DNA from 3 places in the Azoarcus sp. KH32C genome. Region 3 is predicted to be linked to each of the others. Evidence: predicted binding sites of a transcription regulator. Region 3 holds the regulator's gene; each other region holds the start of a gene.
What was found. The regulator FNR, encoded in region 3, switches genes on or off when oxygen is low (the NO sensors DNR and NnrR bind a similar motif). The targets are predictions, from matches to a motif close to TTGANCTAGNTCAA.
Positions count from the first base shown of each region.

Region 1 (9,986 bases), 860 kb from region 3:
TCAGCGGCGGAGCTCGGTTTTGCCTTCGATCGGCAAGCCGTGTGCCGAAAGCTCGATGAGGTGGCATCCGGCCTCGCCGGCACTCATCGGGTTCGCCTTGAGCTTTCGGCCGACGGGTCGATTGCCGTGATCGTCGCCGGGCTCGACGCGATCCCCTTGAGCCCCCTCCCCACCGTAATCCTGTCGCAGGAACGCGTGTCGAGCACCGATCTGCTGCAACGGCACAAGACAACTGCCCGCGAACGCTACGATCGAGAACTGCGCAGAGCCATGGCGGGTGGCCACTTCGACGTGATCTTTCTCAACGAGGACGGAGAGGTGGCGGAAGGCGCGCGCTCGACGCTGTATCTCGACAGCGGAGACGGCCATCTGCTCACTCCCCCGCTCGCAAGCGGTGTGCTGGACGGCGTCTATCGCCGAAAGCTGCTCGACGAGGGCGTGGCATTCGAACAGCGTCTCACGCTGGCCGACCTGCGGGCCGCCAGTGTGATCCATCTGTCAAACGCCTTGCGCGGGCTCGTGCCGGCCCGCCTTGTGCAAACTCAGTGAGTGAGGCGGCAGCGTTGCGCGCAGTTGCAACGGAGCAAGGTGTTGCCCTTGTCCGTGCATAGGCAGTAACGGATCACCTGGCTTGCGAAGCGTTGATCGACCGCCTCGCCGGGTTCGAAGTTTTCGATTCCGTGCAACTTCAGAAAATGCAACGCGGTGCTGAGCCCGTGGAACACGGTGATTCCGCCATTGCTCATGCATAGCCAGCGATCATCGAGCGAAATGGTATAGCATCCCCCCTGTTCGAGCCCGACGGCATGGACCCGTACCTTGAATCCATTTCGTCGCCACTCCGGGGCGACTGCCAACTCCAGCCAGGTTGCCACCTTTTCGCCCTGCGCCAACGTCTCCATTCTTTCCCCCTCCCGCGAAGTATTGCAGCCGGTTTCTACGAACCCGTTCGCTGCCTGTTCTACCGAAGATTTTAGTTTGCAGAATTTTGACTAACCTGGCAATTCGATTTGGGTAACATTTGAAGTCAAATACCCGATTCTGGGTACTAATATCGGGTATTCTAGGTATTTGTTTGCTATCGTTTTTGATCAATTCGGCGTGTCGCTATACTTGCCACGCTATTCAAAGCGGCATCGTGCCTACAAGGAGACCGACGCATGAAACTTGAAACGCTCGCCGTACATGGTGGCTATTCGCCCGATCCGACGACCCGGGCGGTCGCAGTTCCTATCTACCAGACGACGTCATATGCTTTCGACGATACGCAGCACGGTGCGGACCTGTTCGACCTGAAGGTCCAGGGCAACATCTACACCCGCATCATGAACCCGACACAGGACGTGCTCGAAAAACGCGTTGCGGCAATGGAAGGCGGAATCGCCGCGCTCGCGATGGCTTCGGGCATGGCAGCCATTACGGGGGCCGTCCTGACGATTGCCGAAGCCGGCGACAATATCGTGACGTCGAGCACGCTGTACGGCGGCACCTACAATCTCTTCGCGCACACGCTGCCGCAGTACGGCATCCAGGTGCGCTTTGCCGATTATCGCGATCCGCACGCATTCGAACGGCTCATCGACGATCGCACGAAAGCCGTATTTTGCGAATCGGTCGGCAACCCGCTCGGCAATATCACGGACTTCGAAAAACTGGCGGAGGTCGCCCATCGTCACGGCGTGCCTGTGATCGTCGACAACACCGTACCGTCGCCGTATCTTTGCCGCCCGTTCGAACACGGTGCGGATATTGTCGTCCATGCACTGACGAAATACCTCGGCGGCCACGGCAACTCGATCGGCGGCATCATCGTCGATTCAGGTAAGTTCCCCTGGGCGGAACACAAGGCCCGTTTCAAGCGGCTGAACGAACCGGATGTTTCGTATCACGGCGTGGTCTATACGGAAGCGCTTGGTCCTGCGGCCTATATCGCCAGGGCCCGCGTCGTTCCCTTGCGCAACATGGGCGCCGCGATTTCGCCCTTCAATGCCTTCCTGATCCTTCAGGGCATTGAGACGCTGGCGCTGCGAATGGACCGGATCTGCTCGAATGCGGTGAAGATCGCGACCCATCTGAAAGCTCACCCGAAAGTCACCTGGGTTAACTACGCGGGCCTCGAGGATCACGCCGACTATCCGCTCGTCCGCCGCTACATGGGCGGCCGTGCGTCGGGCATCCTGACTTTCGGCGTCAAGGGCGGGCGTGAAGGCGGAGGTCGCTTCCAGGATGCGCTGAAGCTCGTGACCCGACTGGTCAATATCGGCGACTGCAAGACCCTCGCCTGCCACCCGGCCTCAACCACCCATCGCCAGCTGTCACCCGAGGAACTGGTGCGCGCCGGCGTGTCGGAAGACATGATCCGCCTGTCGGTCGGCATCGAGCACATCGACGACCTGATCGCGGACCTGGATCAGGCTCTGGCAGCCGCCTGACGGGAAGATACGCGGCCGGCGCCCTATTCCGGCGCGGCGGCATCGATGAACTGGGCGAGCGCGAGGTCGCGCTCGCTCAGGCCGCCTGCGTCGTGTGTGCTGAGCGTGATGTCGACCCGGTTATAGACGTTGGACCATTCCGGGTGGTGATCCATCTTTTCGGCCATCAGCGCCACGCGCGTCATAAACGCGAAGGCTGCGTTGAAGTCCTTGAAGCGCAGCGAGCGGTGGATTGCGTCGCGGTCGGGAATCTCGGCCCATAACGGCAAGGCGGCTAGCGCGGCCTGCCGTTCGGAAGCGGTTAGCTTTGAGATCATGGAGTCCTCCTTAATCCTGATGCGCCGAGCGGTGTCCAACGTTACTTCAGGCTGAACAGTGTGCGTCGGCCTGCCCCGCTCTCCTTTGCCTCGTCGCCGCTCGGTCCCTCGATGTGGGGATTCAGGACGAAGATGCGTTCTGCCGACACCTTTCCGTCCGCCAGGAGCGCATCCTTGACCACCTGGGCGCGCAGTTGCGCGAGTTGGCGCAAGGCGTTGTCGTCGACCGGCGTATTTGCCATTAGCAGCGCCTCCATCTCCGCCGCCGGGAGGTCCTTCAGCAGTCCGATCGCATTGCGCGGGCGCTTGAAATCGGCATCGCGGTAAACCTGCTTCAAGAAGACCTGATACTCCGTCGTGTCGATCGGGACGTCGTCGAGTGAAGGCGCCTCCGTGCCCTTGCGCAGCATTTCCTTGAGTTTAGCCGCCTTGATCTGGCGTTCAAGCAGCACCCGCTTGATCCCTTCGGTATCGGTCGCCGGGTCCGCACGGCCGGTGATTTCGAGCTCGACCGCGGGGCGATCGGCCAGCGCATGTGCGAGATTGGCGATCTTGTCCGTCGCGGCCTTCTCGAGGTTTGCGCGGCCTGGGGCGTAGTCGATATACGACAGCTCCTCGCCCCCGCCGAACATGGAGCCGAGGAGCGAAAATGGCGAGGTGATCGCCTTGCCGATCAGATTGATGAATGCCTTGAAGACGATCCCGGCCACGCTGAATTGGGGATCGTCGAGCGAGCCGCCGATCGGTACGCTGAGGTCGATTTCTCCGCGGCTGTTCTTGAGCAGCGACACGGCGAGCCGCACCGGCAGTTTGAGCGCATCCGGGCTCTCGACCACGTCGCCGAAGGTCAGCTGATCGAGGAAGACCCGATTGGTGGCGGTGAGCTTGCGATCCTCGATGCGATAGTTGAGATCGGCCGAAAGCTTGCCTTTGGCGATGCCATATCCGACGTACTTGCCGGAATAGGCCGAGATGCCGGTGAGCTCGAAGTCCTTCACCGACGCTGCGATCTTCAGGTAGCGATCCTGCCGGAACGGATTCAGCTCGCCGGCGACCGTCACCGGGGCGCTGTTGTCGACCTTCCCGCGCAGATCAAGCTTTGCGATCGTGGACGGGTCGGACGACAGGCCGGTCAGCTCGCCTTCCATTCCCGTGAGATTGGCGTCGTAGTTCGGGCGGATGAAGCGGTCGCTGAAGGCGATGTTGCCCTTCTGGATGGCGATCCTGCCGATCGCGATTGGGACGACCGGTTCGGGAGGGGGCGGAAGGGTCGCCTGGGCCGGCGCCTTAGTCGGTGCGGTGGACGGCGCGGGCGGAGCAGTCGGACCGGGGGCCGTTGTCTTGTCGCCCGATTCGCCCTGTGCCCGGATCTCGCGCAGGTTGAGGCGGCCTTTCTCATCGAGAATGAGGCGGGTGTAGAAGTCGTTGAGCGAAATTTCGGCGATGGCCAGCGCCGGTGGTTCAGTACGCAGGTCTATTCCGGTCACGGCGAGACGGCGCAAGCGGACGAAATCGGTGGCCTGCAGCTTGTCGATCGATGCGAAGTCGTCGACACCGACGTCGCCCTTGAAGCTTGCCTTGATAGTGCCGTCTCGCTTCTGATCGAAGGTGAGCGCACCGCGGGTCGTGAGCTGGCCACGGGAAATGGCGATGTTGACGGCCTCGGCAACGTAGGGTTGCAGGGGCAAGAGATCCACGCTGCGCAGGTCCAGCCGCAGATCGCCTTTCAGCGGATCGAGCGCGACCGAGCCGGTGACGCCGATCCGGCCGCGCTTGTTCACGCGCGTGGCAAGGTCGATACGGGTCGTCGCGCCTTTTGCGGTGCTAATGCCGTCCGCCGTGAGCTTGAATTCTTCGGCCTGCATCACGATCGGCGTGCCCTGAGTCTGGTCCTCGAAGCGGATCGACCAGTTGTTCAGGGCGAGGCGGTTGAGGGCAAGGTTCCAGGTGGGCGTGGCCGGTATGGAGGCGGTCTTGGCGGGGGCTTTCGCGGCGCCCTTGGGCGGGGCTTTTGCCTGGGCTGTGGTGCCGGGGGGCTTGTCTCCCAGGAGCTTCAGGGCGTCGAGTTGCCCATTCTTGTCGCGGATGCCGTTGATGACCGTTCCCGTCGATTCGATCGAACCGATCCCCAGCGTATGGTCGGCAGGATTGACGCTAACGTCGCTCACGCTGAGGCGCGGAATCTTCACAAGTGTGCCCTTTTGGCCCTTGAGTCCGATCTCGAAGTCACGCAGCGCGATCGATTCGGCCTTTGCGGAGACGAGAACAGTGTCGCCCGCAGCTTTCACCGCGTAGGAAACGGTGGCGTCAAGCTGGCCATTGCGGATCTCGCCGCCCGGGATCTGGTCGGCGTAATACGGCAGATAGCGGCCGACGCCGAAACCTTCGGCCACGGCCCTCCCCTCGATCTCGCGCCCGGCCACTTTCAGCTTTGCCTCGTGGGTGAAGCGCTCGCCACTGTCGGTGACGAATGCCGCCGTTATGTCCGTGACTGCATCCGGGGCGTTCCCGAGATTCTTGACCTCGATGGAGAGATCGCGCAGTTCCGTGCGGAACGGCGCCCCTCCGGTACCGGCATCTTCAATTCGAAGGGTCGCGCCGCTGAGGGCGAAGCGGTCCAGAAGGAAGGCCGGTTCAGCTTTCGCCGCCGACGGCGCTGCAGGCTTGGGGGCGGATGAAGTTTCGGCGGTCGGCGCCGGAAGTATCCGCTGGAGGTTCAGCCGGCCGTCATCGAGCCTTGCGAGATCGATTTCCGCTCCTGGCATCGACACTTCGCCCAGATGGATCTTTCCTGCGAGGGGCTGCACGTCCACGAGGGCCATCGTGAGCGACGGGAGTTTGAGGAGCTGCTTGCCGCCATCGTCCTGCAGCTCGAAGTCGGCGAGCTCGAGGGTTCCTTTCAACGCGACCGCGGGCTCCCCGGTCTGCGGCTCCGCGAACGACAGTTCTAGGTCGGTCGAAACGCGCCCGGAAGGGACGCGGAAGGCCGGCTTGAAGGGGAGATACGCCAGATACGGTGTGAGATCGAAGTTGTCGAGCTTGAAGTCGAGAATGGTGTCCCGCGTCGTGCTGAACGGCCGGCTTCGCCCCGAAATCTGCATCGGACGGCCATTTATTGTCGCGGCAATCGAGGGTTCGACGAAGAGCTCGATTTTGACCGGGAGATTGGAAATGAACGGCAGGCCGATATTGATCGCCGTGAGCTCGTGCTTGACGCCTGTCGTCTGGTCGTCGACGAGCACCGCGCCATTGATCAGCTGGAGGTTGTTGAGCGAAAACAGCGCCGGTGATTCGTTCTCGTCTTTGGGCCGGGCGGCGATCTTTTCGACGACGTCGGTCCAGCTGTGACGGCCCCCCTCGAGCAGCGCGATGTGGATCTGCGGTGCTTCGACGCGTACCTCGCGCAATACCGGTGCAAGACGGAAGATGGATTCGGCTTCCATATTGACGTACAGGCTGCCCAGCGAAAAGGCATCCGGGCGTCCATCGGCTTCCGCGAGGTGCACGCCGCGAGCCGTGAGCGACAGCGCGAAGGGGTTGATGCTGACTTCTTCGAGGCTCGCCGACCGCCCCGTGAATTCGGCGATCGCCTTTTCCGCGAAATGGCGAACGATTGGAGGAAGAACGAAAAACCCGAGCAGGGCGATCGTAACGAGTATGCCTACCAGCCATTTGGCAGCGCGGTAGGCACGGACACGGTCGATGCGCATGCGGCGTTCCTTCCCTTCAGCAGTCATGCATTGCTCCATGGAATGGGGCGTCAGTCAGAAAGCCCATGACGGGAATCTATCAGGCCGCACGGCGGCTGTGAATCGACGGTGCAAGCGGGCGTTTCAGGCTCAAAAAGTAACTTCATCCGGAATCTGAACCCGTTTGATACTGATCAAGGAGGGAGAGATTGGATCTCGGACAATTGAGACACCTGACCGGAGAGCCGACCATGACCCAGATTACCGCCCTGATGACCGATGATCACCGTGCCTGCGACGAGGCCTTTGCTCGCGCCGAAACCGCTGTTTCCAAAGGCAAGTGGGACGACGCGAAGAGCGCGCTGCAAACCTTTGTCGACGCATTGCAGGCCCACTTCGACGCCGAGGAGTCCATCCTGTTCCCGAAGTTCGAAGCGGCAACCGGCATGGCCGGAGGGCCGACGTACGTCATGCGCGGAGAGCATACCGAAATGCGCAGCGCGCTCGAGCGGATGCACGAGGCTCTGAGCAACCAGGACGCGGACGAGTATGCCGGCGAATCGGAAACGCTGCTGATCCTCATGCAGCAGCACAACATGAAAGAAGAGAACATCCTGTATCCGATGTGCGACGCGCATCTGCCCGGCGCAGAGCTCTCGTCCGACCTGAAGGACCGGCTCGGTGCCGGGGCGCAGGCATGACGAAGGTCATCGACGCACGGGGCCTGGAGCCTCCCCAGCCTTTCGAGTTGGCAATGGACGCGATTGCCGACCTGCAGAAAGGGGAAGGTTTTCTGCTTCTCTTGGATCGAATGCCGCACCCGCTGCTGCGGCTTCTCGACCGGGACGGATACCGACATGAGAGTCGCGTGCAGGATGACGGTTCGGTCGAAGTGAGGATCGACTATCCATGATGCCCCCCGGCCAGAGCCTCAGCTACGATGCGGCGCCCTGCTTTTCGACGCCGCTGCGCTTCTTCCTCACGGCGCCGCTGTTCGGAGTTGCGGCCGGGGCTCTGCTGTTCGGGATGCCTGAACTGCTCGATTCGCGCTGGACGCCCGGCGCGCTAGCGCTGACGCATCTCATCGCCGTCGGCTTCATGCTGTCGGTGATGCTCGGCGCGCTGTTCCAGGTATTGCCGGTCGTTGCCGGGGCGGTAATTCCGTTGTCAGGGACCGTTTCGGCGCTCGTTCACGGCGGGCTGAGCATCGGCGCCGCTTTGCTCGCGCTAGGACTCGGCGGCGGCTTTCAGGTCATGCTGCTGCCCGCGATGGTTCTCCTCGGCGCGGCGCTGACGCTGTTTCTGATTGCCGCGACGGTGGGACTGCGTCGGGCGCCCATCGCACAGGCGACGCCACGCGATCTGCGCCTTGCGCTCGGCGGCTTCGCGGTCGCCGTATCGCTCGGCATCGCGCTCGCGCTCGTCGTGACGGGCCGCGTCACCCTGCCCCTGCTGACGGCGCTGAAGCTGCATATAGGGTGGGCCTTGCTCGGCGGCGCCGGGATGTTGTTGGCCGCGACGAGCTGGGTCGTGGTGCCGATGTTCCAGATCACGCCGAATTACCCGGCGCACATGACCCGCTTCTGGGCAACCGGCACGGGTGCAGTGCTCGTCGCCTGGAGCGCCGCGGTTCTTACCGGGCACGATGCGACCGAGTTCGCCTTGCTGCTGGCGATCGCAGCGGCCTGCATCCTGTTTGCAGTGACCACCGTCCGCCTGCAACGCCAGTCACGACGTACCGTCCCCGACGTGACGATGCGGGCGTTCCAGCTCGGCATGGGGTCCTTCATGGCCGGGCTCGCTTGCGTGCTGCTTGCGCAACAGTCAGACGGAGCGCTGTGGCCCGTGCTGGCCGGCATCCTGATCCTGCATGGCGGCTTTGTCAGCGTGATTGTCGGCATGTTGTACAAGATCATCCCCTTCCTCGCCTGGCTCCATCTGACGCAGGATCTGGGGAAGGCGCCGAACATGAAGAAGCTGCAGCCGGATGCGCCGGTGAAGCGACACCTTTCGCTCCACGGCGCCGCGATTGTCGTGCTGCTCGCGGCAACTGTCGTCGGCCACCCGCTCGGGATCCGCTTCGCCGGCCTGGTGCTGATCGCCGAGTTCGTCCTGCTCGCCGCCAACACGGTCAAGGTGCTGCGCGCCTATCGCGCCGTTCGCGCGGCCGCCTGAGCGCCATCGCGACAAATCTTCATTCTTAACCGGGATCAAGGATTTCGCGTCCCCCGGTCCCTAGAGTGCCTCCCAACCTGCAGATTGCCAGATTCGCGAAGTGCGCCAAGGCATGCAAGTTTCGATTATCAGAAGGGAGTCACAGATGAGCCAGGACCGTATCAAGGACCAGAAGCATGACGGCCAACCAGACGTGAGCCGTCGGAAGTTCCTCAACACCGCCGCCTTTGCCGGCCTTGCCGGCGCGAGCATGACCGTCGGGTTGTCAGCATGCAAGCAGGAGGAGAAGGCCGCTCCCGCCGCGGCGCCGGCCTCCGCTCCCGCCGCAGCTTCAGAGGCCGGGAAATATGAAGTCGCGCCGGGCCAACTCGACACGTACTACTCGTTCTCAAGCGGCGGCCATTCGGGCAACGTCCGCATCTATGGTCTGCCTTCAGGCCGCGAACTGAAATGCATCCCGGTATTCAATACCGACTGTCTGGTCGGCTGGGGCATCACGAACGAATCGAAGGCCATCATTGGCACGAAGCCGGACGGCAGCCTCAAGTATCAGACCGGCGACACCCACCACGTGCATCCGTCGTACACCGACGGCACGTATGACGGCAAGTACCTGTTTGTCAACGACAAGATCAACAGTCGCCTGGCCCGTGTCCGTCTCGACACGATGGAGTGCGACAAGATCACCGAGCTGCCGAACGTGCAAGGCTTCCACGGCACTTTCCCGGACAAGCGGGACCCGGTCGACGCCTCGATCAATCACACGACGCGCGTCTTCTGCGGCGCCGAGTTCTCGATTCCGTTGCCGAACAACGGCCACAATATCGAAAAGACCGCCGAGTATCGTTCGCTCTTCAGCTGCGTCGACTCGGAGACCATGCAGGTCCGCTGGCAGGTGCTGATCGACGGCAACTGCGACCTCGTCGCGACCTCCTACGACGGCAAGCTGGCGGCGACGAACCAGTACAACACCGAGATGGGTGTCCATTACCCCGAGATGATGTCGGTCGAGCGGGACGCCTGCCTGTTCTTCAACGTCGCGCGTATCGAAGAAGCGGTCAAGGCCGGCAAGGTCACCTACATCGGCGACTCGAAGGTGCCGGTGGTCGACGGTCGCAAGGCCGCCAACGCCGATCCGAAGACGGCGCTGACCTGCTACGTGCCCATCCCGAAGAATCCGCACGGCGTGAATATCAGCCCCGACGGCAAGTACTACGCCTGCTCGGGCAAGCTCTCGCCGACCGCGACGGTGATCGAGCACGAGCTGGTGCTGAAGTGGTTCGAAGGCGAAATCAAGGAACCGCGCGACACGGTCGTCGCCGAGCCCGAGATTGGCCTTGGACCCCTGCATACCGGTTTCGACAACAAGGGCA
Region 1 covers NC_020516.1:2,729,938-2,739,923, reverse strand. The annotation lists gene pabB (aminodeoxychorismate synthase component I) at 1-549, shown strand, start outside; gene AZKH_RS11975 (hypothetical protein) at 543-902, opposite strand; gene AZKH_RS11970 (O-acetylhomoserine aminocarboxypropyltransferase/cysteine synthase family protein) at 1,161-2,432, shown strand; gene AZKH_RS11965 (4a-hydroxytetrahydrobiopterin dehydratase) at 2,456-2,788, opposite strand; gene AZKH_RS11960 (DUF748 domain-containing protein) at 2,791-6,486, opposite strand; gene AZKH_RS11955 (hemerythrin domain-containing protein) at 6,690-7,139, shown strand; gene AZKH_RS11950 (DUF2249 domain-containing protein) at 7,136-7,351, shown strand; gene AZKH_RS11945 (hypothetical protein) at 7,348-8,613, shown strand; gene nosZ (TAT-dependent nitrous-oxide reductase) at 8,759-9,986, shown strand, end outside.
Region 1: AZKH_RS11955 (hemerythrin domain-containing protein) is a predicted target of FNR. The motif match lies at 6,623-6,636, and genes of this name have one in related genera.

Region 2 (9,986 bases), 2.2 Mb from region 3:
ATCGCGCGATCGAAACGCAGCGCCGTGCCGTCGGCGAGGCGGAGCTGCCCGCGTTCGGTATCGATGTCCGTGACTTCGCCTTGCACGACACGCACGCCCCAACGGTCGCGCAGTGCGTCGTAGTCGGCGGTGAGCTCGGCCATATCGCCCAGTCCTGCTATGACGAGGTTCGATGCGGGACAAAACGTGAATTTCGGGTCGCGTTCGATCAGCGTGACGGCGACCTGGCCCTCGCTCCACATGCGCAGGTATTTCGCTGCCGTGGCGCCGCCGAAGCCGCCGCCGACCACGACGACGTGCTGGGCGCTGCGTGGGACCGTTGTCGTCGCGCAGCCAGCGAGTCCGGCAAGTGCGGGAGTCAGTGCGACGGCGCGCAGGAAGCGGCGGCGGTCCATGCGTGTTCGCTGGGTCATGGTTCGAAGTTCGTCGGAGTCGCCGACAGGTAGGCCGCGATGCGGTCGAGCTCTTCGTCGGTGTAGCCGCGTACGATCTGGTGCATGACGGTGGCCGGGGTCTTGCCATCGCGGAAGTCGTGCAGTCTTTGCACAAGGGCGTCGTGACCACGGTTGCCGAGGTAAGGGATGGCGCCGCTGGCCGTGGCCGGATGGCAGGTCGCGCAGCCGGCGGCGAGACTGCGGATGTGGGTGTCGGGCACGTCGGAGGCGGCCGTCGCCGAAGCGGCGGCGACTGCATTGAGCAGGCCCAGCGCGGCAAGGGTAAACTTGGCGGTCAAGGATGTTCTCCGGCGATGGCTCATGGGTCGCGGCGGCGGCAGTATATCGCGTCGGCATGCGGTGCCGGGGCGTTCGGGAGAAGGAAGCTAGAGGTGGGTGTGGTCGCGGATATGAAGACGTCGCGCCGGCAGGCGCTGAAGGCCGTTTCGGCGGTGGGAGGATGGGCGGCATTGCTCGCGGCCGGTCTCGTTCCGGCGCCCGCGGCGCGCGCCGCCGCGGCGGATCCGATGTTCGACGCGACGAATCTCGATGCTGCACTGAAGCTCCTGGGGGCGGAGAGCGCCGCCGAGAGCGCGCAGATCACGATCACGGCGCCCGATGTCGCCGAAGACGGGCGCGCGGTGGCTATCGGCGTCGCGAGCCGTCTGCCAGGTATCGAGCGGATCGTGATCCTGATCGACGACAATCCCTACGTCGTCGCGGCGAATATCGTCCTGCCGGCGACGACGCTGGCGGAGGTGAATACCCGCCTGAAGATGAAGCAGTCGTCGAACGTACGGGTGCTGGTGCAGGCCGACGGACGCTTCTTCACGGCGCGGCGCGAGGTGAAAGTGACGGTCGGAGGTTGCGGCGTATGACGGCTCCGACGCGTATCCGCGCGACGCTGCGTGACGGCCTCACCGAGGTCCGGCTGCTGATGACCCATCCGATGGAAAACGGCCTGCGCAAGGACGCCGAGGGCACTCGCATCCCCGCGCACTTCATCACCGACGTGGAGGTGCGGCACGGCGAGCGCGTGGTACTCGCGGCGAATTTCGGGCCCTCGGTGTCGGCCAACCCCTATCTCGCCTTCCGCTTCTCGGGCGGCGCGGCGGGCGACGAGATCAGCGTCGCGTGGCGCGACAACCTTGGCGCCTCGCGCGTGGACGCGGCGCGGATCGCCTGAAGGCCGCTCAGCCGGCCGCTTCGACCGCTTCCCGGGTGGGATCGAAGAGATTGCAGAAGCGCAGTTCCTCCGGATAAGGGAAGAAGTCCTCGAGGTAGCCGCTGCGGATCTTGGTCTGCACGTCCTGCCAGAAATGCGGGTCGAGCAGGTCGCGGTGGTACTTGAGGAAGGCCTTACGCACGCGCGGGGAGCCGAGCAGGAAGGTCGCGAATTCCTCGGGGAAGACGTCCATCGGGCCGCCCGAATACCAGGCCTCGCTGGCCATTTCCATTTCGGGATAGGGCGCGGGCGGGATGCGGCGGAAGTTCATGTCAGTCATGAACTCGATTTCGTCGTAGTCGTAGAACACGACCCGGCCGTAGCGCGTGACTCCGAAGTTCTTCCACAGCATGTCGCCCGGGAAGATGTTGGCGGTCGCCAGTTCGCGGATCGCGTTGCCGTACTCGCGCACCGCGTGCTCGACGTGCTCGTCGTCGGCGCGTTCGAGGTAGATGTTGAGCGGCGTCATGCGGCGCTCGATATAGAGATGCTTGATGATCACCGAGTCGCCGTCGATCTCGAACGCGGACGGCGCGAGCGTACGCATCTCGTCGAGCAGTTCGGGGTGGAAGCGCGATAGCGGCAGCGCGGCGTAGGAGTATTCCAGCGTATCGGCCATGCGGCCGACGCGGTCGACCTGTTTGACGATCTGGTACTTGCGCTTGATCGTGGGCCGGTCCGTGTTCTTCGACGAGCCGAAGACGTCCCTGATGACCTTGAAGACATAGGGATAGGACGGCAACGTGAACACCAGCATCACCATGCCGCGGATGCCGGGCGCGATCTTGAACTGGTCGTTCGAGTGGCGCAGGTGGGCGACGAGGTCGCGGAAGAACATCGTCTTGCCCTGCTTGCCCAGTCCCAGCATCGTGTAGAGCTCGGAGCGCGGCTTGTTGGGCATGATCGAGCGCAGGAACTGCACGTAGCCCGAGGGGACTTCCATGTCGACGAGGAAGTAGGCGCGCGACAGCGAGAACAGCACCGAGATCCGCCACGGGTCGAGCAGGATCGTGTCGATCACGAGACGTCCGGCCTGGTTGTGACGCACGGCGATCGCGAAGGGGTATTCCTGGTAGCCGTTGACCACCTTGCCGATGATGTAGGCGGTCTTGTTGCGATAGAAGGCCGCATACAGCACCTGAATCTGGCAATTGACCTCCATGTCCGGCCACTCGCCGAGGCGCTCGTGGGCCGTACGCATGATGTAGTCGATGTCGCGTTCGAGATCCTCGAAGGGGCGCTGCCAGTCGAAGTCCTCGATGATGCGCCGGATCGTCGCGCGCAGCCCCTCGTCGCGCGGGTAGTAGCTGCTGTAGACCGGCGGATAGGACTCCATGTATTCGGTGGAGATGGCCGGGCGGGCGAACAGGTAGTCGTTGTTGAAATAGGTGCGGTGCAGGATCTTGCAGCACACCGAGTTGAAGAAGGTCTCCGCGAGCTCCGGTTGCTTGTGGCGGATCAGGATGCCGATGTAGTGGAGCTTGACCTGCTGCCAGGTCGCGTCGTCGAGCGAGTCGGCGTTGAACTCCTCGTGCAGGCGCTTGACCGCCTCTTCGACGCGGTCGTCGTAGAACTGCACGCGGTCACGTACCGCGTTGAGCAGCGCGTGCCATTCGGCCGCCTCGAAGCACTCCTTCGCCCGGCGCGAGGTCTCGCGGAAGATGCGGTAGTGCTTGTTGAAGCCCTCGATGAGCGTCTGCGCGATCGACTGGGCGACCAGATTCTCTCCCATGAGCGCTTCCATATGTCCCCCGTCTCGTGGTGCTTGCGTGGCAAGCGGAAACAGCCGTGCATTTTAGCGCGATCGCGCCTCGTAGCCGCTGATGCCGCCCGCGCGTGCTCTGTCCCGATCGACCAAAGCAGGCCGCTTAGCAGCGCTGCCGCGGCGGCGGGGCAAGATGGTCCGAGTATTGCTTAAGATGTCTTATGTCTTATATAAGATGAAGATTAGTGTTTTCACTACGTGCAACGCCATTTCGCGGTTTATAATGGACCGCCGCCAGAAAATGTCCGGGTGCGTTCAAGCCTTTCACGGATGTGTCTCGGCCGGTTCCTACATCCGCTCGGCTTCGCGCCAAATAGAGATAAAGAGGGAGAAACGCATGACAACCAAGAGTCCGACGATCATCTACACGCTCACCGACGAGGCTCCGCTGCTGGCGACCTACTCGCTGATGCCGATCATCGAGACGTTCACCAAGCCGGCTGGCGTCGAGATCGCGAAGAGCGACATCTCGGTCGCGGCCCGCGTCCTCGCTGAATTCTCGGATTACCTCAAGGACGAGCAGAAGGTGCCGGACAACCTGGCAGAGCTCGGCCGCCTCACGCAGGATCCGGACACCAACATCGTCAAGCTGCCGAACATCAGCGCCTCGGTCGCGCAGCTGATCGCCTGCGTCAAGGAACTGCAGTCCAAGGGCTACGCGATTCCCGACTACCCGGAGAACCCGGCGACCGAAGAAGAAAAGGCGCTCAAGACCCGCTACGGCAAGTGCCTGGGTTCCGCGGTGAACCCGGTGCTGCGCGAAGGCAACTCGGACCGGCGCGCGCCCGCGGCCGTCAAGAACTATGCGAAGAAGCACCCGCATTCGATGGGCGAGTGGAAGCAGTGGTCGCAGACCCATTGTTCGCACATGGAGCACGGGGACTTCTACCACGGCGAGAAGTCGATGACGCTCGACCGCGCGCGCAACGTCAAGATGGAACTGCTCACGAAGAGCGGCAAGTCCATCGTGCTGAAGTCGAAGGTTGCGCTGCTCGACGGCGAAGTCATCGACTCGATGTTCATGAGCAAGAAGGCGCTGTGCGAGTTCTACGAGAAGCAGCTCGACGACTGCCGCGAAGCCGGCATCCTGTTCTCGCTTCACGTGAAGGCGACGATGATGAAGGTCTCGCACCCGATCGTCTTCGGTCACTGCGTCAAGATCTACTACAAGGAAGCCTTCGAGAAGCACGGCAAGCTGTTCGACGAGCTGGGCATCAACGTCAATAACGGCATGGCGACGCTGTACGAGAAGATCGCGACCCTGCCGGAATCGAAGCGCGACGAGATCATCCGCGACCTGCACGCCTGCCAGGAGCACCGTCCGCGTCTGGCGATGGTCGACTCCGCCAAGGGCATCACGAACTTCCATTCGCCCAACGACATCATCGTCGACGCCTCGATGCCGGCGATGATCCGTGGCGGCGGCAAGATGTGGGGCGCCGACGGCAAGCAGTACGACTGCAAGGCAGTCATGCCGGAATCGACCTTCGCCCGCATCTACCAGGAGATGATCAGCTTCTGCAAGTGGCACGGCAACTTCGACCCGGCCACGATGGGCACGGTGCCGAACGTCGGCCTGATGGCGCAGAAGGCGGAGGAGTACGGTTCGCACGACAAGACCTTCGAGATCCCGGAAGCCGGCGTGGCCAATATCACCGACCTCGACACGGGTGAAGTGCTGCTGAGCCAGAACGTCGAAGAAGGCGACATCTGGCGTATGTGCCAGGTCAAGGACGCCCCGATCCGCGACTGGGTCAAGCTCGCCGTGACCCGCGCGCGCAACTCCGGCATGCCGGCGGTGTTCTGGCTCGACCCCTACCGTCCGCACGAGAACGAGCTGATCAAGAAGGTGCAGACCTACCTGAAGGATCACGACACGACCGGCCTCGACATCCAGATCATGTCGCAGGTGCGTGCGATGCGCTTCACGCTGGAGCGCGTCTTCCGCGGCCTCGACACCATTTCGGTGACCGGCAACATCCTGCGCGACTACCTGACCGACCTCTTCCCGATCATGGAGCTGGGTACATCGGCCAAGATGCTGTCGATCGTTCCGCTGATGGCCGGCGGCGGCATGTACGAGACGGGCGCGGGCGGTTCGGCGCCGAAGCACGTGCAGCAGCTCGTTGAGGAAAACCACCTGCGTTGGGATTCGCTCGGCGAGTTCCTCGCGCTGGCGGTGTCGCTCGAGGACATGGGCATCAAGACCGGCAACGCCAAGGCCAAGCTGCTCGCCAAGACCCTCGACGAGGCGACCGGCAAGCTGCTCGACAACGACAAGTCGCCGTCGCGCCGCACCGGTCAGCTCGACAACCGCGGCAGCCACTTCTATCTCGCGCTGTACTGGGCCCAAGCCCTCGCCGCGCAGAACGAGGATGCCCAGCTGAAGGCGCACTTCGCGCCGCTGGCGAAGACGCTGGCCGAGAACGAGCAGAAGATCGTCGCCGAGCTTAGCGCAGTGCAAGGCAAGCCGGCGGACATCGGCGGTTACTACTTTGCCGACCAGACGAAGGTTGATGCGGTGATGCGTCCGAGCGCGACGCTCAACGCGGCCCTGGCCGCCGCGAACGCCTGATTTTCCGGGTTCCGGGCATGACGAAGCCAGCGCGAAAGCGCTGGCTTTTTTCATTGGTACGGCCGCGGACGAGGTTCGATTTCTTGGGCCGCATCAAGAACCGGCGGGGCGTGATTAGCGATAATATTCCACTGCATTTCGGCGACGCTGCCTCCTCCGCCGAAGTGGCCCGACCCAGGCTTGCAGTAGAAAGTTGAGTCAATCGACACGAGTTCCTATAGAGGGAGTAGAAATGAGCGCATCTCACGTCAAGGTTCCCGCTGCTGGTCAAAAAATCGTTCCAGGACAACCCGTCCCGAACAATCCGATCATCCCCTTCATCGAGGGCGACGGCATCGGCATCGATATCACTCCCGTGATGATCAAGGTGATCGACGCGGCGGTCGACAAGGCTTACGGCGGCAGCAAGAAGATTCACTGGATGGAAGTCTACGCCGGCGAGAAATCGACCCAGATCTACGGCCCGGACGAGTGGCTGCCGAAGGAAACCTTCGACGCGCTGAAGGAGTTCTCCGTGTCGATCAAGGGGCCGATGACGACCCCGGTCGGAGGCGGCATCCGATCGCTGAACGTCGCGTTGCGCCAGGAACTGGACCTCTACCAGTGTGTGCGTCCGGTGCGTTACTTCAAGGGCGTACCCTCGCCGCTGAAGCAGCCTGAGCTGACCGACATGGTCATCTACCGCGAGAACACCGAAGACATCTACGCGGGTATCGAATGGCAGGCGCTGTCGGACGGCGCGAAGAAGGTCATCGCCTTCCTGCAGAACGAAATGGGCGTCAAGAAGATCCGTTTCCCGGAAACCTCGGGCATCGGCATCAAGCCCGTGTCGATCGAAGGCACGACCCGCATCGTGCGCGCGGCGATCAAGTACGCGATCGAAAACGACCGCAAGTCGGTGACGATCGTGCACAAGGGCAACATCATGAAGTTCACGGAAGGCCTGTTCCGTGATACCGGCTACAAGGTTGCGCAGGAAGAGTTCGGCGCGCAGCCGATCGACGGCGGCCCGTGGTGCAAGTTCAAGAACCCGAAGACCGGCCGCGAGATCGTCGTGAAGGATGCGATCGCCGATGCCTTCCTGCAGCAGATCCTGCTGCGTCCGGCCGAGTACGACGTGATCGCGACGCTGAACCTCAACGGCGACTACATCTCCGACGCGCTGGCGGCGCAAGTCGGCGGCATCGGCATCGCTCCTGGGGCAAACATCTCGGACCAATACGCCTGCTTCGAAGCGACCCACGGCACGGCGCCGAAGTACGCCGGTCAGGACAAGGTGAACCCCGGTTCGCTGATCCTGTCGGCCGAAATGATGCTGCGCCACCTGGGCTGGAAGGAAGCGGCCGACCTCGTGATCAAGGGCATGGAGGCGGCGATCGGCGACAAGGTCGTCACCTACGACTTCGCCCGCCTGATGGACGGGGCGAAGGAAGTGTCATGCTCGGCGTTCGGAGATGCGATGATCGCCCGGATGTAATACTCTGGTCCCAGGAACCCGCTGCGGCGGGTTCCATTCTCGAAAACCCGCCTTCGCGTTGCGACGGCGGGTTTTTTATTTGTGCGTGGCAGCACCGCACCTGGAAGGACGCCAGTCCTGCCGCAATCCGCTTGCCGCACGGTCTCCAGCGAGGCCGGCTGAGGCTCTTCGAGCGTCGGCGACGATGGGCCAACGGTCCCGAGATTCCTTCTCTATTGATCTTCGTCAAACATGGGCGAGATTTTTGTGCGCTGCAAATATCCACTACTGAAAAGTGGGTAAAATCCCCCATTATTTAAGCGCACTATGCATAAGGGGTAAGTTATGAGATATTCTATCATCATTGCGTCCATGCTTGCGGCAACCGTCGCCCCGTTGGCTCACGCATACAAGCAGGGCGACGTTGTCGTCCGCGCGGGTGCGGCTACGGTCGATCCGCAGACTGAAAGCTCGGAGATTTCGACGACGGTCACCGGAAAAATCGCGGGCACGAAGGCGACCGCCGACGCGAACACGCAGCTGGGCCTGACTCTCAGCTACCTCGTCACCGATCACGTCGGTGTCGAACTCCTGGCCGCCACGCCCTTTACTCACCAGATCGGGGTCAAGGGTCTCGGCAGCGCGATCGACGGCAAGTTCGGCGAGGCGAAGCAACTTCCGCCGACGGTCTCGGTGCAGTACTTCCCGCTGGATGCGTCGTCGAAGCTGCAGCCCTACGTCGGTGCCGGCCTCAACTACACGGCCTTCTTCGACGAGCAACTCACCGACCGCCAGCGCGCGAACGGCTTCTCCAAGCTGAAACTGAGCGATTCCTGGGGTCTTGCGCTGCAGGCAGGCGTCGACTACCAGCTGACCGACCGGCTGGTGCTGAACGCTGCGGTCTGGCGCATCGACCTGCACACCGAAGCGACGGCGCGCCATAGTGCGCTGGGGAAGGTCAAGGTCGATGTGGACGTCGATCCGTGGGTGTACATGATCGGCGTTGGCTACAAGTTCTGATCGGGCTTCAAAGCCGACCAGGCGAAACGGCGACCGCTAAGGCGGTCGCCGTTTTTCTTTAAGCCCTCAGCGTTTCTCGCCGACCTGATACTTGCGATCGAGATAGTTCATGCCGACGACGTAGATCCCGATCAGCACCAGGAAACTGATCAGCGAACCCTGGGCGAAGATGTAGAAGCCGAGCGGGAAGTCCATGAAAGTGTAGCGGTTGAGCTCGTCGGCGTAGTATCCGGCGCCGAAGGTCACCAGACACCACACCGACAGCAGCGAGAACGTCAGGAACAGCGTTCGGTGCCAGTAGGCGCGGTGCCGGGGAGTCAGCGTTGTCGTCATCGGCTGCCTTACTGAGCCGTGCTGCGATTCGCATGCGCCTTCATGAGGCGTTGCTGCACGTCGCCGGGTGCAGACTCATAGCCGGCGGCGGTGAGGGCGAATTCGCTTTCGCCCGCGCAGATCGCCTTCAGGCGCGCCTCGAAGCCTTCCATCTCGGCGAGCGGCACGGTCGCAGTCATCAGCGTCCAGCCGTTTCCGGCGCCTTCGGTGCTTGTCAGGTGACCACGCCGGCCCGCGAATTCGGCGCTGATGTCGCCGAAATGACTGTCCGCGACTTTCACCGCCACGGTGAGCAGCGGTTCGAGGATGACGGGCCGGGCTTCGAGCAAGGCTTGCAGCGTCGCATGGCGACCGGCGGTGACGAAAGAGACCTCGTTCGAATCGACTGCGTGGCTCTTGCCGTCGACGAGCACGACGCGCACGTCCTGCACTGGAAAGCCCGCGAGCGCCCCTTCGGCCAGTGCCTGGCGCACGCCTTTTTCGACCGCCGGCAGAAAGTTGGTCGGAATCGTGCCGCCCTTGACCTCGTTGCCGAGCTCGATGCCCGAGCCGCGCGGCAGTGATTCGACGCGCAGCGCCACTTCGCCGAACTGACCGGCGCCTCCGCTCTGCTTCTTGTGGCGGTAGCGCGATTCGGCCTTCCCGGCGATGGTTTCACGGTAGGGCACGGAGGGGGTGGCGGTGTCGAGCTGGAGATTCCAGCGGCTTCGCAATTGCTCGAGGACGATCTTCAGGTGCAGTTCGCCGAGCCCGCGCACGACGGTTTGGCGGGCCTGCGCGTCGAAGCCGACTTCGATGCAGGGGTCTTCGTCGGTGAGGCGAGTCAGCGCTTCGGCGAGCTTCTGCTCATCGCCGTGCTTCTGCGTGATCAGCGCGAGGCCGAAGACCGGCTGCGGGTAGCGGGACGGTGCGAGATGGTAGGCGTCCTCGTCGTGGGAATCGTGGAGCACGGCGTCCGGGTGGATGTCGTCGACGCGCGCGACGGCGCAGATGTCCCCCGGCACGCCGAGCGGGGTCTCGACCTGATTCTTGCCCTGCAGGCGCAGCAGATGCGAGACCTTGAAGCTCTTGCGGGCGTCGCCGATGTAGAGCTGGGTGTTGGGCGTGATGCTGCCCTGGTGAATGCGGAAGAGGCCCATCTTGCCCCGGTAGGGGTCATTGGCGACTTGGAAGACGTG
Region 2 covers NC_020516.1:1,345,032-1,355,017, forward strand. The annotation lists gene AZKH_RS06035 (NAD(P)/FAD-dependent oxidoreductase) at 1-413, opposite strand, end outside; gene AZKH_RS06040 (sulfide dehydrogenase, cytochrome subunit) at 410-733, opposite strand; gene soxY (thiosulfate oxidation carrier protein SoxY) at 845-1,312, shown strand; gene soxZ (thiosulfate oxidation carrier complex protein SoxZ) at 1,309-1,620, shown strand; gene aceK (bifunctional isocitrate dehydrogenase kinase/phosphatase) at 1,628-3,403, opposite strand; gene AZKH_RS06060 (NADP-dependent isocitrate dehydrogenase) at 3,762-5,999, shown strand; gene icd (NADP-dependent isocitrate dehydrogenase) at 6,232-7,476, shown strand; gene AZKH_RS06070 (OmpW family protein) at 7,801-8,475, shown strand; gene AZKH_RS06075 (DUF4212 domain-containing protein) at 8,542-8,808, opposite strand; gene fusA (elongation factor G) at 8,817-9,986, opposite strand, start outside.
Region 2: AZKH_RS06070 (OmpW family protein) is a predicted target of FNR. The motif match lies at 7,692-7,705, and genes of this name have one in related genera.

Region 3 (9,986 bases):
CCGAAACTCTGCTGCTCACGATTGCGCATCCTACCCGTTCGGGAATGGACCAAGCGCTGACGCTGCGCAAGCGCGACGGCGCCTACGTGGCCCCGCTTGCTCCTTTGGTTTCCGGACACTGGTTGCTGCAACTGGAGGACGACTCGCGAAACTGGCGCATGACGACGACGATCAGCGTGCCGGTCAGCGGGCCCGTAAGGATGGTTCCGTCAGCGGGGTAAATTGAACTGTAAGGAGGTTGGCGATGCTGAAATTGATGCAGGTCCTATGGCCGTCCTTTTTGGTCGCGGCAGGAGCCGAGGCCCTGTTCTTTACGGTCATTGATCCGCAGACACTCTACCTCTTCGGGGAGCCTGTCGATTATTCAGCGACTGCGACCTATTCGATCGGATTCTTCGGCTTCTGGCTGGTCGGAGCGGCTTCCAGCCTTCTGACCCTGTTCTTCCAACGCAGTGCGGCGCAGATCAACGCGCCGCACTGAGTTTGCTGCCTTCTGGATCTAGCGATACACCAGCACAGGGATCGACGTGTGCGTGAGGACTTTCTGGGTTTCGCTGCCCAGTAGTAGTCCTGCGATGCCGCGGCGGCCATGGGACGCCATGAAGATCAGGTCGCACCCGTGGCGCTCGGCAGCGTCGATTACCGCTTCGTACGGGACTTCATTGACTACCGTGTCGGTATCGGAGTTGACTCCGGCCGCGTCGGCGATCGACTTGGCGGCGTCCAGGATCCGTTTCGCCTCGTCGGCAGCGGCCTTGCTGAACTGCTCCGGCGTTGTCGGATCGATCAGTGCTCCCTCTCCGTAGATTGGCATCGGGAAATCGGGCTGGGCGTAGAAGAATGTGATCCGGGCGCCGGCGTCCTTGGCGAACAATACCGCGCGTGAAACCGTCCCCTCGGACAGCGGTGAGCCATCAGTCGGGACGAGTATGTGCTTGAACATCGTGCTTCCCCTTGTTAGGACCGTCGCTTAATTATAGCCAGCCGCTTCCGTGCAGGTTAATCCGGTGTGTTCTCGTTGATACACGTCAACAGGCGATGACAGAATGTCAGGAGCGTCGTCGGCATGAAGGGATGCGTATGGATGTGGCATCTCTGGAGGTTCGCGGCCAACCGAGTCATCCATACGCGTCGCTGCGGGTGCGTAACTTCCGCGGGCGGAAGTCCGCGGGTGGTGGGCGTATTATTTGAACTTCTGTACGAACGATTGCAGGCGCGGGCAGAAATGTCCCCGGAGGTCACCTTGCCTTCCAGTGATCGAGCGCACGATGATGTGGCGCGCGAAGGAAAGCGAATCCAGGAGCAGGAGTCAAACATCGTGGCAACGAGGAAAACTGCAAAGACCGTTGAGCCGATCGATCCGGGGAAGACGGTCAAACGTACCTTGCGGGAATTGCATGATACGGTCGAAGGAACTGTAGACCCGCTAGGTATGGCAGCGCCGATCGTGCACGCGCAACTGGCGTGGCTGGCGCATCCGCAGGAATTGATGGAGCACTTCCTGAGTCTGTCGAGCGACCTGTCCCGTTTGCAGTGGCACTCGATGCTGCGTGCTGTCGGTATGCGGAGTAGGGACCCGATCAGCCCCAATAGCGACGATGCGCGCTTTGTCGATCCGGCATGGACCGAGGCGGCGAGCTGGGATCTGACGAAGGAATGGTACCTGGCCGTGACGCGGCACGTGCAGGACATGCTTTACGACACACCCGGTTTGTCCAGCAAGGAACGTCGTCGTGCCGCGTTCTGGTGGCGGAAATGGCTCAATGCGGTGGCGCCGACGAACTTTTTCTGGACGAATCCGGTTGCCATCCGTAAAGCGGTCGAGAGTCGCGGTGACAGCTTGGCACAGGGGTGGCAGAACTTCATGGCCGACGTCGAGGCGGGCGAGATCAGGATGAGCAGCCCCGGGGACTTCAAGGTCGGGGAAACGCTGGGAACGGCTCCCGGTGCCGTGGTGTTCCGAAATGACCTGCTCGAAGTGATCCATTATTCGGCGACGTCGGCGAAGGTCCATGCCGAGCCCGTGGTGATCGTCACGCCGTGGATCAACAAGTTCTACATCCTCGATCTCGTGCCCAAGAAGAGCATGGTGCGCTTCCTGCTCGACCAGGGACTCGACGTCTTCATCACCAGCTGGAAAAACCCGGATGGGGCAATGCGGGACGTCACCTTCGACCGCTACCTGGAGGACGGCGTGCACGCGATCGTGGAAACCGCCCGTCGCTTGACCGGCGCGCGTCGTGTGCATGCTGCCGGCTACTGCATCGGCGGGACGGCTCTGGCGATGTACATGGCGTGGGCGAACCGGCGCTTCGGCCCCGAGGAGGTGCCAGTTGCCGACTGGACGCTCTTCACGACCCTTGTGGATTTCCACAAACCGGGCGACATCGAGGTGTTCATCGATGACGCTAGTGTTCGGTACCTGACCGAGGGCATGGCGCGTAAGGGCTACCTCGACGGCAAGGAGATGGCTTCTGCCTTCCGGCTCTTGCGCTCGAACAGCCTGATCTGGCATTACGTGGAGCACAGCTGGCTCTATGGCGAAGCCCCGCAGCCCTTCGACGTCCTTTACTGGAACATGGACACGACGCGCATGCCGTTTGCGATGCATGCGTGGTATTTGCGCGAACTCTATCTGAAGAACCGCCTCATCGAGCCGGGAGGACTGACGGTGGCGGGAGAACAGATTGATCTGTCGAAGATCACGCAGCCGCTGTACGCAGTGTCGGCGGAGGATGATCACATTGCGCCCTGGGTGCAGACCTTCCGCATCAATAACTTCGTGACCGGCCCGAAACGTTTCGTCCTGTCGAGCTCCGGACACATCCTCGGCATCGTCAATCCGCCGGTAAATCCCCCCAAAAGGACGTACTGGGTGGCCGACCCACATCGTTCCGATAAGGCGGAGGATTGGCGCAATCACGCCGAAGAACATGCCGGCAGCTGGTGGACCGACTGGATGGCATGGCTTAAGCCCCGCTGCGGCGAGCTTGTCGACGCGCGTCCTGCTGCATCAGCCGACTTCCCGGCTCTGGCCGCCGCTCCCGGCACATACGTCCTGGAACGTTGAGCGGGAAGGCCGTCTTCGCCGGTTGATACGAGTCAAGGCGTCTGCCTGAAGGTGTCGCGGACAATGATCCCGCACCTTCAGAACAGAGACGCTTCTACCCCTGATGGCGGGCGAGGCGGTTCGGGTCGTGCAGGGTGATGTGCTTGCCGTGTACCGTGATCAGGCCGGCGTTGTTCAGGTCGTGGAAGATCCGCGAAAGGGTCTCGGGCGTGAGATTGAGCCGTGAGGCGATGACCTGCTTGCTTGTGGGGAGCTCGATGTCGCGGCTGGTGTTGCCGCCCGCGGTTTCCGCCTGCTGCAGCAGGTAGCCGATCACGCGCTGCATGCTCGAGCGCAGGGAGTAGGTTTCGACGTCCTGGATCATGCCGTGGAGACGGATTGCCATGCCGGCCAGGAGCTTGCGGGCGAAGCCTACGTCCTGATCGATCAGTTCGGACACCACGGCCTGACCGATGTGAAGCAGGTGGGTTGGAGAAAGCGCTTCGGCGAAGACGGGGTAGGGACGGTTCAGAAACATCACCGCCTCGCCGAAGGTCTGCATCGGGCTGATGATCTCGACGACCTTTTCATTGCCCTGGGGGGATGACACGGCGAGCTTCATCTGTCCCGATACGACGAAGTAGAAGCCATGGACGGCATCGCCCCGTTGGAAAAGGACTTCGCCTTTTTCGAGGTGGCGCTCGCGAGTGTAGCGAGCGATGTGTGCAAGGTCTTCGTCGGAAAGCTGACCGAAGAACGAAATATGACGCAGCTGGGTTGGTATGTCGGTTGGGGGTGTGGACATTACGGACTCCGGCAGGAAACTCGGTGATTTTACCGTGTCGACGGCTTGCATGACTTTATGCGTGCAACGCGCCGTCGGCTAAATGGGCTTGAGGAGCAGGAAGGAATGCAGCGACGCAACGGCAACGAATCGGGAAGCGAGCGACATATTGTCTTCGCTGCGCCGCACCGCTCCATGTTCCTGTCCGGCGCGGTCATGCTGCTGACGGCCTTCACGCTTTGGACCGTCGAAATCGCGGCGCGTGCAGGACTGGCACCGTCGATGCCATGGACCCTTCCGCCCGTATGGATGCATGCGTTGCTGGTGACCTGTGGGATGTTCCCGCTTTTCATGTTCGGCTTCTTGCTGACGGCGATGCCACGTTGGCAGGCGTTCGACGAAATTCCGCAAGCTCGTTGGCTAGGCGCATGGCGTCTTCTTGCGGCGGGCTGGGTAATTGCCGCGATTGGAATGGTGGTGCCGGGACTGCTGACAGCGGGCCTCATACTGGTGCTGGCCGGGTGGATCGGCGTGCTATGGGTGTTGTGGCAGGTCGCCCATCACGGCGATCTGGAGGCTTTGCACGCGCGGGCGATCTGCTACGCAGTGACGGCGGGCGCGCTAGCGCCGCTGGCGTGGATGGGCGTCGCCATCGGGGCGGGTCCCATTGCGGCACGCGTGGCCATCAATGCAGCCGTCTGGTGGTGTCTGCTGCCGGTATTCTTCAGCGTGTGCCATCGCATGATTCCGTTCTTCTCGACAGGGCCGATCCCCGGATATCAGGTCGTGCGGCCGGTGTGGGCGCTCTGGCTCGTCGTCGGAGCGAGCGTCGTTCATGGTGGACTGTCGATGGCCGGGGCGTCTGCGTTCAGTTGGATCGTCGACTTGCCCGCGGCCGTCGCGTCGTTGTGGTTGTCCCGTCAATGGCGACTCCTGTCGGCGCTGAAGGTGCCTCTGCTCGCGATGCTCCACATCGGTTTCCTGTGGCTCGGCATTGCCTGGTCGTTGTTCGCCATCCAGTCGACGGCCGCGTTGGGCGGAGTGCAGATCCTGGGGCTGGCACCGCTTCATGCGTTGGGGGTCGGTTTCTTCGGTTCCGTATTGATGGGGATGGTGTCGCGCGTGACCTTGGGCCATTCCGGCCGGAAGCTGACCGCAGACCGGCTCACCTGGGGCCTCTTTCTGACGCTCGAGTTGGTGGCGGTAACGCGGGTGTTCGCTGAATTGGTGCCCGCAGGATGGGCGCCGTGGGCGATGCTGGTCTCCGTTCTCGGGTGGGTCGGCGTGTTCGGCTCATGGGCGGTCCGCTATGTGCCGATCTACCTGCGTCCGCGCGCCGACGGCCGTCCGGGGTGAGCGATGTATCTTGCCGTCAAGCACTTGCACATGTTCTGCGCCGCCCTGAGCGGCTGCGGCTTCCTGCTGCAGGGTGTGTGGATGATGCGTCGCAGCCCGTTGGCCAATCACAGGGTGACGCGTACTTTGCCGCACGTGATCGACACGGTGTTCCTCGGCAGCGCGATCGCGCTGGCGACGATGAGCGGGCAGTATCCCTTCCTTTCTCCCTGGGTGACCGCCAAGGTCTTTGGCCTGGTCGTCTACGTCCTGCTCGGGGCTGTCGCGTTGCGGCGCGGCGCGACGATGCGTATCCGTGTCGCAGCATTCGCTGCGGCCGTCGTGACCTTTCTGTGGATCGTGTCGGTTGCCGTTACCAAGAATCCGGTGGGCTATCTGGCGTTCGTCGCTGGTTCGTGATCCCGCTTTCGGGCGATTCCGGATGGCGAGCGACGGCAGGACGCACCTGCCCGAAAACGCTCAACTCCGGTGAGGATGCTGGATCAGCTTCTTCAGGCCGGCGCTGTCGAGGATGCGGATGTGCTTCTGCTGAACGGCAATCAGCCCTTCTTCCTGGAAGCGCGAGAACGCACGGGAAACGGTTTCCAGCTTGAGTCCGAGATAGGAGCCGATTTCCTCCCGGGTCATCCGCAGGTGGAATTCGGCCGCCGAAAAGCCCCGCGCCGTGAAGCGCTGCGACATGTTCAGCAGGAAGGCCGCAAGCCGTTCTTCGGCGCGCATCGATCCGAGCAGCGTCATGACGCCGTGATCGCGCACGATCTCCCGGCTCATTACCTTGTGGAACTGCAACTGCAGGCCTTCGACGACCCGCGAGAGTTCTTCCAGCTTGCTGTAGGCGATCACGCAGACTTCGCTGTCTTCCAGCGCCACGGCGTTGCACGAGTGCTGCTCGGTGCTGATACCATCCAATCCGATGATCTCGCCTGTCATCTGGAAGCCGGTGACCTGCTCGCGCCCGTCCTCGAGAAGCACGTCGGTCTTGAACGAACCCGTCCGGATCGCGTAGATCGCCTCGAACGGATCCCCTGCGCGATACAGGTGCTGCTGCCGCTTAATCTTGCGGCGCGCACCGACCAGTTCGTCGAGACGGTCGATTTCGTTTTCCGACATCCCGAACGGCAGGCACAACTCGACGAGGTTGCATTGCGAGCATGCCACCTTGAGACCGGCAACCGTAATCGGCACCGTCGCCTTCATTTGCACGATAATCTGGTTTCCTCTACAGAGATGCGGTGGATGCGGATAAGCTGTGAAATGCTAAGTTGATCCACGTCAACCACAAAAGTGCTGCTTTTTGAGATCGTACGAAATGCACTCTACCGACACAACCATGACCAGTCAGAAAGATCTAGTCTTCGATCAGCAGTTGATTCGTCGCTTCGACATCAACGGGCCGCGTTACACCTCCTATCCGACGGCCGACCGCTTCGTGGAAGCGTTCGACGCACGTGCCTTGCGCGACTGGCTGGCTCAGCGCGGGGTCGGAGGGGTCAGTAAGCCGCTTTCATTATACTTCCACATCCCCTTCTGTAACACGATCTGCTACTACTGCGCGTGCAACAAGATCATCACCAAGGATCACGCACGCTCGGCGAAGTACCTCAAGTACCTCGAGAAGGAAATGGATCTCGTGGCGGCTTCGCTCGGCGGCAGCCGGCAGGTCACCCAGCTGCACCTGGGCGGTGGTACCCCGACCTTCCTGTCGCACGACGAAATGCGCGAGCTGATGGAGTCGGTGCGCAAGCGTTTCACGCTGGTGCCGAACGGCGAGTACTCGATCGAGGTCGATCCGCGAAAGGTCGATTTCGAAACCGTGAAGCTGCTCGCTGACCTCGGCTTCAACCGCATGAGCGTCGGGGTGCAGGATTTCAACGAGGATGTGCAGGCTGCGGTCAACCGCATCCAGAGCTTCGATGAAACCAAGCTCGTTATCGATTCGGCGCGTGCCACCGGCTTCAAGTCCATCAGCATGGACCTGATCTACGGTCTGCCGCGCCAGAACATGATCAGCTTCAATCGCACGCTGGAACAGGTGCTGGAGCTGTCGCCGGACCGTATTTCGCTGTACAGCTATGCGCACCTGCCGGGCTTGTTCAAGCCGCAGCGCCGCATCGCGGTCGAGGACATGCCGACGTCCGACACCAAGCTTCAGATCCTCCAGTTGGCGATTCGCCGGCTGACCGAGGCGGGTTACGTCTATATCGGCATGGACCACTTCGCGAAGCCCGACGACGAGCTCACCGTCGCGCAACGCCAGGGGCGGTTGCACCGCAATTTCCAGGGCTATTCGACGCAGGCCGAGTGCGATCTGCTTGCCTTCGGCGTGTCGGCGATCGGCAAGATCGGGCCGGTGTACTCGCAGAACGTGAAGACGCTCGACGAGTACTACGACATACTCGATCGCGACGAACTGCCGGTGCTGCGCGGCATCGAGCTGACGGCGGACGACCTGCTGCGCCGCTCGATCATCCAGGCGCTGATGTGCCATTTCGAGCTGTCGATCGAGTCCTTCGAAATCGCCCACCTGATCAAGTTCGACGAGTATTTCGCCGAGGAGCTTCAGGATCTGCGTGCGATGGAAGAGGCCGGACTGCTCAAGGTCAGCGACAAGTGGATCAGCGTGCTGCCTCCGGGGCGCTTGCTGGTGCGCGGCATCGCGATGGTCTTTGACCGCTACCTGCGTGCCGACCGCGAGCGGGCTCGTTACTCCCGCGTGATCTGACTTTGTCTGCTGCCCTGGTTCGGGTGGCTGCGTGCCAGGCGTGAAGGTGTTAAAGTGCGGGCGTTTTTCAACGCCCGCATTGCTTTTGCCGCCGCGGCCTCACGCTCCCGGCAGTCATCGAGTCGTGTAATTTCGCATGCCTGAAACCGGCTACGTCGCAGCTTTTCTGATCGGCCTCCTCGGAGGGACGCACTGCGTAAGCATGTGCGGCGGCATTGTCGGGGCGCTCACCGTGAATCTTCCGGGGCGTGGCCGAGCTCAATGGCCGATTCATCTCGCGTACAACGTCGGTCGTGTCGTGACTTACACGGTGCTCGGCGGATTGTTGGGAGCGCTGGGAACGGTCGGCTTGTTGTTCAATAACTTCCTGCCGGTGCAGTTGGGCCTCTATGTGCTCGCGAACCTGATGCTCGTTGCGCTGGGCCTGTATCTGACTGGTTTTACGCGGCTGCTGACCCCGATTGAGCGCGCTGGAATGCATCTGTGGCGCCATGTCCAGCCTTTTACGGCACGCTTCCTTCCCGCACGCTCGGTGCGCCAGGCTCTGCCCTTGGGCTTGCTGTGGGGCCTCCTTCCCTGCGGTCTCGTGTACAGCGCGCTGACGACTGCGTTGGTGACCGGGTCTGCGGGCCGCGGCGCTGGACTGATGCTGGCCTTCGGTCTGGGTACGTTACCGAATCTGATGTTGGCGGGGATGTTGTTCAAGCGTTTCCGCGACGTCACGCGCAACGGCAGGGTGCGCCTCGCGGCGGGTCTGCTCGTCCTCGGGTTTGGCGTTTTCGGGCTCTTCAACGCCCCGACGCTGGGTGGCGCCCTGTGGCGCGGCGTGGTCTGCGAGGTGTGATCAGCGGTGCGTCTTGCGGCTCGCGCGTTTGGCCGCAGCTTGCGCAGGTTGTAACGGGGGCTGGGGTGTCGCAAGGGCATGCAGGATCGGGCAGGGCGTTTCTGCATCCGAGTGTTCGCAGCATCTGACGAGGCTCTCGAGCGCAGTCCGGATTTCTTCCAGCTGGCGGACGCGCGATTCGATGTCGGCAATCTTCGCCTTCGCGAACACGCGCGCGTTTTCGCGGTCCGTCATTTCGTCGAGATCCAGCAATTCGGAGATTTCGTCGAGGCTGAAGCCGAGCGCCTGTGCGCGCCGGATGAAGTGCAGGCGCGCCAACTCGTCGCCGCCGTAGGTCCGAAACGCTCCCTTGCGCGACTGCGGTTCCGGTAGCAGACCTCGGCGCTGGTAATAGCGGACCGTTTCGACGCCGACTCCAGCGGCGCGCGCCAAGGCACCGATCGTCAGATTGTTCATGGCGGGGCTTGACTCCGTACTTTGGTACGGGGTTTAGACTGCCATCAATCTGGGCGCCGGGCAATGCCGATAAGGTCGGTTGTCGGTGCGACAATGAACTCAGTCTGTGAGCCGATCATGAACAGTCCCGTACCGAAACTGAGTCATCCCGCGATCGAACTGCCGATTTCAGGAATGACTTGTGCCGCGTGTGCGGCCCGCATCGAAAAGGTCGTCAATCGCCTGCCGGGCGTCAGCGCGAACGTGAACTTCGCCGCGGAGAAGGCGCGGGTCGTGTTCGATGGGCCCGAGGGTACGCCCGGACAGGTGATCGGGGCGATCCGGAAGGCGGGGTTCGACGTGCCGCCGGCGCAACTCGAGTTGGCGATTTCGGGAATGACATGTGCCGCCTGTGCGGCGCGTTTGGAAAAGGTGCTCAACCGGCTCCCTGGAATCGAGGCGAGCGTCAATTTTGCGACCGAGCGGGCGGTCCTGAGGTATCAGCCGGGCCTCGTGAGCGCCGACGACATCGGACAGGCGGTGCGGCGTGCGGGCTTCGAGGGCACTGAGACCGGGGCGACGACGCGGGAACGCGATCGCGAGCGCCAGGCCCGGGCATGGAGAGCGGAGTTCCGGCGCTTCTGGATTTCGGCGCTTCTCACCTTGCCCTTGCTGGTGCAAATGGGGGCGATGTTCGATGGCGGCTGGGCGATGGCGCACGACATCCTGCCGCGCTGGTTGCAGTTTGCGCTGGCGACGCCGGTGCAATTCTGGATCGGCGCGCGGTTCTATCGCG
Region 3 covers NC_020516.1:3,587,225-3,597,210, reverse strand. The annotation lists gene AZKH_RS15900 (FixH family protein) at 1-221, shown strand, start outside; gene AZKH_RS15895 (hypothetical protein) at 245-481, shown strand; gene AZKH_RS15890 (universal stress protein) at 500-943, opposite strand; gene AZKH_RS15885 (alpha/beta hydrolase) at 1,433-3,070, shown strand; gene AZKH_RS15880 (Crp/Fnr family transcriptional regulator) at 3,165-3,854, opposite strand; gene AZKH_RS15875 (NnrS family protein) at 3,960-5,189, shown strand; gene AZKH_RS15870 (SirB2 family protein) at 5,193-5,588, shown strand; gene fnr (fumarate/nitrate reduction transcriptional regulator Fnr) at 5,649-6,386, opposite strand; gene hemN (oxygen-independent coproporphyrinogen III oxidase) at 6,520-7,911, shown strand; gene AZKH_RS15855 (sulfite exporter TauE/SafE family protein) at 8,048-8,755, shown strand; gene AZKH_RS15850 (MerR family transcriptional regulator) at 8,756-9,211, opposite strand; gene AZKH_RS15845 (heavy metal translocating P-type ATPase) at 9,329-9,986, shown strand, end outside.